Regions from separate parts of the Flexivirga aerilata genome, predicted to be linked through region 2. Evidence: riboswitches for the same ligand, from Rfam matches in the RefSeq annotation. Region 2 holds a riboswitch; the other holds the start of a gene.

Region 1 (4,721 bases), 160 kb from region 2:
CACCTCGACGTAGCCGGCGTCCGGTGACTCCAGGTGGTTGATGCACCGCAGCAGGGTGGACTTTCCCGAGCCGGACGGCCCGAGGATGACCGTCACACTGCCCGCCGCCACGTCGAGGTCGATGCCGTGCAACACCTCCTGACCGGCAAAGCTCTTGTGCAGGCTGCGGATTCGCACACTTCCGGCCATGACCTCAGGCCTCCACTCGGAGTCGGCGATGCGAGAGGGGGTGCAGGTTGGACCGCCATACGGCCAGTGCTGAGCGGTGTGCCGATCCGCGTTTGCCGCGCGAGAAGCGGCGCTCCAGACCGAGCTGCAGGACCGACAGCAGGCTGGTCAACAGCAGATACCAGACCGTCGCCACGATGAGCAGCGGGATGACCTTGAAGTTGTCGTTGTAGATCAGCTCGGTGGCGCCGAGCAGATCCTGCACCGCGATCACGCTGACCAGCGAGGTGGCCTTGAGCATGCCGATGAGCAGGTTGCCGGAGGCCGGGATGATCGCCGGCATCGCCTGCGGCAGCACGACCCGGCGGAAGGTCCGCACGCGGGTGAGGCCGAGCGCGTCGGCCGCCTCCGTCTGACCGCGTTCGACCGCCAGGATCCCGCCGCGGACGATCTCGGACGCGAACGCCGCGACGTCGACCGTGAGGGCGACGTATGCCGCGGCGACGGCCGACAGCAGGTGCGTGGTCTGCACCGCGACGAACTCCGGACCGAACGGGATGCCGAGCGAGAGCCGGGGATAGAGGGAGGCGAGTTCGAACCAGAAGAGCAGTTGCACCAGTGGCGGCACCGACCGCACGAACCACACGAAGCCGAAGCTGACCGAACGCAGCACGGTGTTGTCCGACAGGCGAAGGGCCGCGACGCCGATGCCCAGCAGGTAGCCGCTCACCATCACGGCGGCGGTGAGCCACAGCGTGAGCACGAGTCCACGCAGGATCGCCGCACTGAAGAGGTAGTCCCCCACCACGTGCCATTCGAATCGCGGGTTGGTGAGCAGCGTGTTGACCAGCATGGCCAGCAGGACGAGCGCCGCGACGGCGATCACCCACTGCAGCGGCCGACGCCGACCGACCAGGACGGTGTCCCGCAGATCGTCCTCCGGCACGGCCCTCTCGGACCGCACCGACGAGGATGCGGCAGTGACCAGGGGCATGGGTCTCCCTTTCTCGCGCTTATGCGCCCGGAGCCGGGCACATCCGGTGGTCACCTGGAGCACCCCACCGCGGCGGAGGGTTGCCGGACAGCAAGCCAGGGCTTGACGCTGCCTCTCGTCACCTGCGCCGAACATAACCAGTTGTTTTGTCTTACACAAGGTTTGGCTATTCCCTACTCACATGGTGGACATTCGGTGTGCCCGGAGCCGCTATCGTGGGTGGCTACGCCTGCTCACCGGCACCGAGGAAGGAGCGGCAGCGTGCAGATCTCCGCTCGCAGCGATTACGCGATCCGCGCCGCCCTCGAACTCGCCTCCCACTACCCAGAACTCGCCAAGGTCGAGAACATCGCGGCGGAGCAGGAGCTGCCCCGAAAGTTCCTCGAATCGATCCTCGGGCAGCTGCGGCGGGCCGGACTGGTCGAGACCCGTCGCGGCTGTTCCGGCGGATATCTGCTCCGTCGACCGCCCGCCCAGATCTATCTGGGAGAGATCATTCGCGCGGTCGACGGACCGCTCGCCGAGGTGCGGGGGCTGCGCCCGCACGAGACCGAATACGACGGCGTAGCAACGCATTTGCCTGATCTGTGGGTCGCCGTGCGATCCAGCCTTCGCTCCGTCCTCGACACGGTGAGTCTGCAGCAGCTGCTGTCGGGGAACTTCCCTGCGAAGGTCCGCCGACTCAACGAGATCGAGGACGCGTGGCTGCCGCGCTGACCCGCGCGCAATCCCTACCGATCGCGTAGACATTCGACAGATCGACCATCCTGGTCTACGGTCGGCACTGGTCACGAGAGACGACGCGAAGCCCTGGCTGGTCGTCCGGCAACCCTCCGCCGCGGTGGGGTGCTCCAGGTGATGACCCGGCGGCATCACCCGATGCCGCAAGCGCGAATCGTCTTTCACTTCAGCATGATTCGGTGATGACGACGCGACTCCGCACCCGTAGAAGGAAGCGATGTCGATGCCTCACAGCAACCCACTCCACCTCGCAGTCGCCCTCGACGGCGCCGGCGCACACCCCGCCGCCTGGCGCGCGGCCGAAGCCCGTCCCGACCAGCTCTTCACGGCCCGCCACTGGGTAGACGTCGTGCAGGAGGCCGAACGCGGACTGCTCGACTTCGTCACGTTCGAGGACGGCTTGGCGGCCACCGCCGACCACCATGTTCGCCCCTCACATCGCACCGACCTGGTGACCGGCCGACTGGATGCCGAGCTCGTCGCCGCGCGCGTCGCACCGGTCACCGCACGCATCGGCCTGGTGCCGACGGTGGTGGCCCCACTCACCGAGCCGTTTCACATCTCCAAGGCGACGGCGACACTCGACTACGTCAGCGGCGGACGGGCGGGTGTCCGGGTGCGCACGAGCGCCAGCCCGGAGGAGTTCGCCAATGTGGGCCGCCGGTCCGCGCCGGCACTCGTTGCGCAGGTCGGCGGCCGTGCGGCACCCACCGCGGAGGCGACGCGAGAGCTTTTCGGAGAAGTCGCCGACTACATCGAGGTGCTGCGACGCCTGTGGGACAGCTGGGAGGACGACGCCGAGATCCGGGACGTCGCCACGGGACGCTTCGTCGACCGGGATCGCTTGCACTACATCGATTTCGAGGGATCTCACTTCTCGGTCCGCGGGCCGTCGATCACCCCGCGACCGCCGCAGGGCCAGCCATTGGTTGCCGTCCTCGCGCACCAGCGGGACGGGCTGGAGCTGATCGGCCGCACCGCCGACATCGGACTGATCGCACCGGGCGACGAGGCCGCGGCGCGCGCGGACGTCTCCGTCATACGCAGTGCCGCCGTCGATGCCGGGCGTGACCCGGAGAGCGTCTCGGTGCTCGCCGACCTGGTGGTCTTCCTCGACGACACCGCACCCGCAGCCCGCGCCCGCAAGGACCTGCTCGACGACTGGCACGGGGAGGAGTTCGCCAGCGACGCGAGCGTCTTCGTCGGCACCGCGGAGCAACTCGCCGAGCACCTGGTCACCTGGCAGGAGTCCGGAGTCGACGGATTCCGGCTCCGGCCCGCGACGGTGCCACACGACCTCACGCAGATCACCCAGCAATTGGTGCCCGCGCTCCAGCGACTCGGCGCGTTCCGTGCGCACTACACAGCCGACACCCTGCGGGGCCACTTCGGGCTCGACCGGCCCGTCAGTCGCTACGCGATCGCGTGAGGAGCAGCCGAATGTCCAAGAAAACAAAGCAGATTCACCTTGCTGCCCACTTTCCCGGAGTCAACAACACCACCGTCTGGAGCGACCCTGCCGCCGGCAGCCACATCGAGTTCGAGTCGTTCCGTCACTTCGCCCGGACCGCCGAGCGGGGCAAGTTCGACTTCCTCTTCCTCGCCGAGGGGCTCCGGCTGCGCGAGCAGCGCGGGCAGATCTACGACCTGGACGTGGTGGGCAGACCCGACACCTTCTCGGTGCTCGCGGCCCTGGCCGCGGTCACCGACCACCTCGGCCTGACGGGCACGATCAACTCGACCTTCAACGAGCCCTACGAGGTGGCGCGGCAATTCGCCACGCTCGACCATCTCTCCGGCGGGCGCGCGGCGTGGAACGTCGTCACCTCGTGGGACGCCTTCACCGGCGAGAACTTCCGCCGCGGCGGTTACCTGCGCCAGGAGGATCGCTACGCGCGGGCCAAGGCATTCCTCGAGACCGCGACAGAGCTGTGGGACACCTGGGCCGCCGACGACCTCGTCGCGGACAAGGCGGCCGGCACGTTCGTGCGGCGCCCGGACGTCGGCAGCTACGCCCATCGCGACGAACACTTCGACATCGCAGGGCAGTTCAACGTGCCACGATCCCCGCAAGGTCGGCCGGTCATCTTCCAGGCCGGGGACTCCGACGAGGGCCGCGAGTTCGCCGCCGCGCGTGCCGACGCGATCTTCAGCAGGCACAGCACGCTGGAGGCGGGTCAAGCCTTCTATGCCGACGTGAAGCGGCGGCTGCCCGCCCACGGCCGCACCCGGGACGACCTGCTCATCCTGCCGGCGGCCACCTTCGTGCTCGGCGACTCGGACGCCGAGGCACGCGACCTCGCCGCCGAGGTGCGGCGCCAGCAGGTGAGCGGCGCGACCGCCATCAACTTCCTGGAGCAGCTCTGGAATCGAGACCTCTCGGCATACGACCCCGACGGGCCGCTGCCCGACGTCGACCCGCTGCCCGGGGAGAACACCGTCGCGCAGGGACGGGCCAGCGTGCGCCGCCACGAGGATGTCCTGCAGACAGCGCGCGACTGGCGCGAGAGAGCAGCCGCCGGTGGCCTGTCGATCCGCGAGCTCATCATCGAGGTGACCGCACGGCAGAGCTTCGTCGGTGCGCCGCAGACCATCGCCGGGCAACTCAACGACTTCGTGCAGCAGGACGCGAGCGATGGCTTCATCCTCGTGCCGCACCTCACGCCGACCGGGCTGGATTCCTTTGTGGATCAGGTCGTTCCGCTGCTGCAGGAGCGTGGCGTCTTCCGCACCGACTACGAGGGAGGCACCCTGCGCGACAACCTCGGCCTGCGGCCGCAGGAGCCGGCGGCCGATCGGCAGGCCGCCTCGTGAGCAG
Region 2 (4,721 bases):
CGGCCACAGGGTGGACCAGTCGGCGGTCATCAGGAGATCACCTCCGCCGTGCCGATGCCACGCAGCGACCCGATGGTCGCCTCGACGGCCTCCGGTGCGCCGGTGAGCGCCAGCGTGAAGCTGCCGAGCGTCTCGGCCTTCAGCTCGGTCACCCCGCCACGCAGGATCTCGAAGTCGACCCCGTGCTCGCGCGCGGCCGCACTCAGGGTGCGGCCGAGTCGCCGCTCGTCACCGACGACGACCGACACGAGCGTGCCCTGCAGATCCTGCGGAAGGTGTTGTCGCAGAGTCTCGTTCGTGCTCGTCCCGGTTGCGGCGGCGAGGAAGCGCTGGGTCGTGGGTGTCTGCGGCGCTCCCAGCACGTCGCGCACCGTCCCGGTCTCGACGACCCGCCCCGCGTCGAGCACGGCGACCCGGTCGGCGATGGAGCGGACGACCTCGAGCTCGTGGGTGATGACCACGATCGAGATCCCGAGCTCCTCGTTGACCCGGCGCAACAATCCCAACACGTCGCGGGTCGTCTCCGGGTCGAGAGCGGATGTGGACTCGTCGGCCAGCAGGAGATCGGGCTGGGTGGCGAGCGCCCTGGCGATGCCGACCCGCTGCTTCTGCCCGCCGGAAAGCTCCTCGGGATAGGACCACGCCTTGTCCAGAAGCCCTACGAAGGACAGCAATTGGGCCACCCGGTCCTCCCGCTCCGCGCGGTCCAGGCCGGCGAGTTCGAGCGGATAGGAGACGTTGCCCACGACCGTGCGCGACCGCATCAGGTTGAACTGCTGGAAGACCATCCCGATCCGTCGGCGCACCTCGCGCAGCGGTTTGCCCGAGAGGGCGGTGATGTCGGTGCCGTCGACGGTCACCGTGCCCGAGGTGGCGCGCTCCAGCCCGTTGAGCAGGCGCACGAGGGTGCTCTTGCCGGCGCCGGAGTAGCCGATCACCGCGAAGATCTCCCCGCGCGGGATGTCGAGAGTCACGTCCTCCAGGGCGGTGTGCGCGGAGTCGCCGCGACCGAAAACCTTGGAAACCTTGTCGATCCGGGCGATCAGCTGATCCGAGGATGCGCCTTCGGTGGAGGGTGCGGTCAGGGTCGAGGCGCTCATGACGATGCCTCGACGGTCTTCTGCAGCCCGGCCAGGATCTTCTGCAGGTCGGCCGCGGGCTTCACCACCGACACGCTGGTGCCCTTGCTTTCGGCGATCACCTGCTTCTGCACGCGCGGGTCCTGATAGAGCTTGACCACTTCGGCGTAGGTCGGGTTGTCCTTGTCCTGCGCGCGGGCGACGATCACGTTGATGTAGGGCTCGGACTGCGCCGACTTGGGGTCGTCGGAGAAGAGTGCCTTGCTCGGGTCGAGCTTGCCGTCGAGGGCGAAGTTGTTGTTGACGACCGCCCCGTCGACCGACGACAGCGAGGTCACCGTCTGCGCGGCGTCGACCGGTGTGACCGACACCTTTGAGGCGCTCTTGTCGATGTCGGCCGGGGTCGACAGCACGTTGCCGCCGTTCTTGAGTTTCAGCAGGCCGGCCGACTGCAGCACCAGCAGCGCCCGCGCCTGGTTGGTCGGATCGTTCGGGATCGCGACCTTGCCGCCGGCCGGAATCTGCTGCAGCTTCTGGTATTTCGAGGAGTAGAGGCTGAGCGGCACGACATACGTTGAACCGATCGGTGTCAGCGACTGGTGTGACGACACGTTGTAGTTGGCCAGGAAGACCAGGTGCTGGAAGAGGTTGAGGTCGAGTTGACCTTGCGCCAGCGCAGGGTTGGCCTGCGTGTAGTCCTGGAAGTTGACCGTCTTGATGCGGATGCCGTTGTCGCGGGCGAGCTGCTTGAACGTCGTCCAGTAGTCCTGGTCGGCATCGGTGACACCGATCGTCACGGTGCGCAGCGACTCACCCGAGCCGCTCGGCGCCGTGCCGCGGCCGGCGGCGAAGCCGCCCACGCCGCCGACGACGAGCCCGAGCACCGCGAGGCCGGCGACGGTGCGCCGGCTCGTCCCGCTGCGTGGGCGCGGGGGCAGTTGCGGACGGTTCGGGTCGTCCTGACCGACGCTCCCTGGTGTTTCGAACATCGTTGTCATCCCTCATGTTTCGTGTATGACGGGACGGCACGCACGAAACGCACCGCGCGCAGGATTGCTGCGCGCCGTGCGGTAGCCGGGAGCTGCCGTGCTTGCCGTTACGGCCTAGTCATCACCTGGAGCACCCCGCCACGTGCGTGAGGGTTGCCGTCCAACCAGCCAGGGCTTCGCGTTGGATCTCGTGACTGCTCAAAACATAAGGCGACGTTACGGGATAAGTCAAAATGCGTAACGTTGCTAACGGGTTGTGATCCGACTCACACCGGCGTTGGTTCGGTCGCCTCGCCACTGTGACGGGTCGCCGGCGTGGCGTGACGTGACCGCAAGCCGAGGGCCAATCCCGTTGCCACCACTGCGACTCCGGCCCAGACGCCGATGCCGGGGAAGGGGTGCCCGAGTGAAACGCCCGTCATCGCCGCGGCCACCGGTGCGATCCCGGTGAGCAGCCCGGCGCGAGCGGCGCCGAGGCTCGCGACGCAGCCGTACCAGAGCACGAACGCCCCGGCCGTCACGAACACCGCGAGGAAGGCGGTCGCCGCGAGTGCAGTCGCGTCGAGCCGCAGGACGGCGCGCGGCCCCTCGCGCCATACGCCGGGAAGTGCGAAGCCGGCCGCAGCCAGCCAGGTCGTGTGCACGGAGACCCCGAACGGCGAGTGCCGTGCGAAGAGCGGCATTGCCAACAGGGTGAAGCCCGCTTCGCAGGCGAACACGACGACCGCCCAGACCAGTCCGACCGCGTCGCTGCGACCGAAGCCCTCGACGAGCGCTGCGCCCAGCGTGACGACGGCCGCCGCGAGCACTGCCCGGGCGGTCGGCGACGATCCTTCGAGCAGTGGACCGACCGCCGCGAGCACCACCGGCACACACGCAACCGCGACCCCGAGCACGGCCGGCTCGGCGTGCTCGCCGCCGACGATCAGCGCGACGTTGAAGAGGATCAGTCCGCAGCCGGTGACCCCGGCCAGCCACAGCCACTCGACACCGCGCGGCCGCTGGATCCGTCGGCCGGTGAGTGCGCAGAGTGCCACCAGCAGGGCGGCGGCCACGGCATACCGCAACGCCTGGACGGTGAGGAAGGGCGCCCGCGACAGCCCGGCGCTGACCGCGACGCTGCCCCCGACGAACGACATCGCCAGCGCGCCACCGACTCCGGCTCGACCTGTTCGGCTCATGACAGTGACCATGACGATGACGATGACAGGCGTTTTGGACCTCTTGAAGGACCAATTCAACCTCGCCATAGTGGACCAATGACCGGTGCCGACTTCCTGCAGCTCGATCCGTCGCGGGCGCCGGCGCGCGGGGTCACCGAATGGCTGACCGGTCAACTGCGCGGCGCGATCGCCGACGGGCGGCTGTCGCCCGGAGCCCGGTTGCCCGCCACCCGCGAACTCGCGGCGGACCTGCGGATCGCGCGCGGCGCCGTCGTCGAGGCCTACCAGCGTCTCCGCGAGGAAGGGCTGGTCGACGGGCGCACCCGGGCCGGGACGACGGTGCGCTCGGCGCCGGCCCGGCCGCAGCGCGCGGGCCGGCGCAGCGCGGCCGTGACCACGCCGACATCGCCGCATCCTGGGGCGGCGCCGAGCGGCATACGGCTCGACCTCTATCCGGGGTTGCCCGATCTCACCGACTTCCCACGCGCCGCGTGGTTGCGACACGAGCGAGCAGTGCTGACCGAGACACCTGCTGCCGAGCTCGGGTATGGCGACCCGCGCGGTCACCCGGTGCTGCGCGCCGAGCTCGCCGCGTGGCTCTCGCGCACGCGCGGACTACGCGTCGGTGCGGACGGGATCATCGTGGTCACCGGCGTGGCGCAGTCACTCGCACTGCTGGGTCAGCAGCTCGTCAGAGACGGGAAAAACATTGTTGCAGTGGAGGATCCGGGATCAGCGGGCGCCGTCCAGCAGCTGGAGCACTGGGGCGTGCACGCCCGCCCGGTCCCGGTCGACGCGGACGGCCTGGTCGTGGAGCGCCTGGCGTCGACACGCGCCCGGAGTGTGTTCGTGACACCGGCGCACCAGTTCCCGACCGGTGTCGTGCTGAGTGCCGCACGGCGCCGCGACCTGGTGGAGTGGGCCGGTCGCGGCCGGCTGATCATCGAGGACGATTACGACGCCGATCAGCGGTACGACCGAGCTCCGGTCGCCGCGATCCAGCCCGCCGCCCCCGATCTGGTCGCGCACACCGGGAGCACGTCCAAGTCGCTCGCCCCCGGGCTGCGGCTCGGGTGGCTGGTCCCGCCGCCACGGTTGTATGACGACCTGGTCGTCGCCAGACGGGCGAGCGACCTGGGCGGCCCGGCGCTTGCCCAACTGGTGCTGGCCCGCTTCATCGCGTCCGGCGACTACGACCGCCACCTGCGCCGGCAGCGTGCCCGGCAACGACACCGTCGCGACGTCCTGCTCGAGGCACTTGCCGCCGCACTGCCCGACGCCGCGATCGGCGGTGTCGCGGCCGGACTGCACGTGCAGGTCACCTTCCCGCACCTCGCGGGCCGGCTCGACGACCGGGACCTCGCGGCCGACCTCGCCCGGCGCGGCGTGCGGGTGCAGCCGCTGCGCATGCACCGTCATACGCCGGGGGAGCCGGGACTGGTGCTCGGTTACGGCGCGGAATCCCCGGACGGCCTCGCCGAAGCCGTCGG

The links. Region 2 has a riboswitch for S-adenosylmethionine ahead of HJ588_RS06420 (MetQ/NlpA family ABC transporter substrate-binding protein). Riboswitches for the same ligand answer to the same signal wherever they lie in the genome.
Region 1: linked by a shared signal. The riboswitch ahead of HJ588_RS07250 (LLM class flavin-dependent oxidoreductase) and the one ahead of HJ588_RS06420 (MetQ/NlpA family ABC transporter substrate-binding protein) in region 2 are both predicted to bind S-adenosylmethionine.

Annotation. Positions count from the first base shown of each region.
Region 1 is NZ_JABENB010000001.1:1,516,513-1,521,233, reverse strand. Features, by position in the region: gene HJ588_RS07265 (amino acid ABC transporter ATP-binding protein) at 1-189, opposite strand, end outside; gene HJ588_RS07260 (amino acid ABC transporter permease) at 194-1,162, opposite strand; SAM riboswitch class IV at 1,173-1,285, opposite strand; gene HJ588_RS07255 (RrF2 family transcriptional regulator) at 1,424-1,879, shown strand; SAM riboswitch class IV at 1,949-2,059, shown strand; gene HJ588_RS07250 (LLM class flavin-dependent oxidoreductase) at 2,127-3,332, shown strand; gene HJ588_RS07245 (NtaA/DmoA family FMN-dependent monooxygenase) at 3,344-4,717, shown strand; gene HJ588_RS07240 (LLM class flavin-dependent oxidoreductase) at 4,714-4,721, shown strand, end outside.
Region 2 is NZ_JABENB010000001.1:1,353,453-1,358,173, forward strand. Features, by position in the region: gene HJ588_RS06410 (methionine ABC transporter permease) at 1-30, opposite strand, end outside; gene HJ588_RS06415 (methionine ABC transporter ATP-binding protein) at 30-1,100, opposite strand; gene HJ588_RS06420 (MetQ/NlpA family ABC transporter substrate-binding protein) at 1,097-2,068, opposite strand; SAM riboswitch class IV at 2,161-2,264, opposite strand; gene HJ588_RS06425 (DMT family transporter) at 2,335-3,249, opposite strand; gene pdxR (MocR-like pyridoxine biosynthesis transcription factor PdxR) at 3,328-4,721, shown strand, end outside.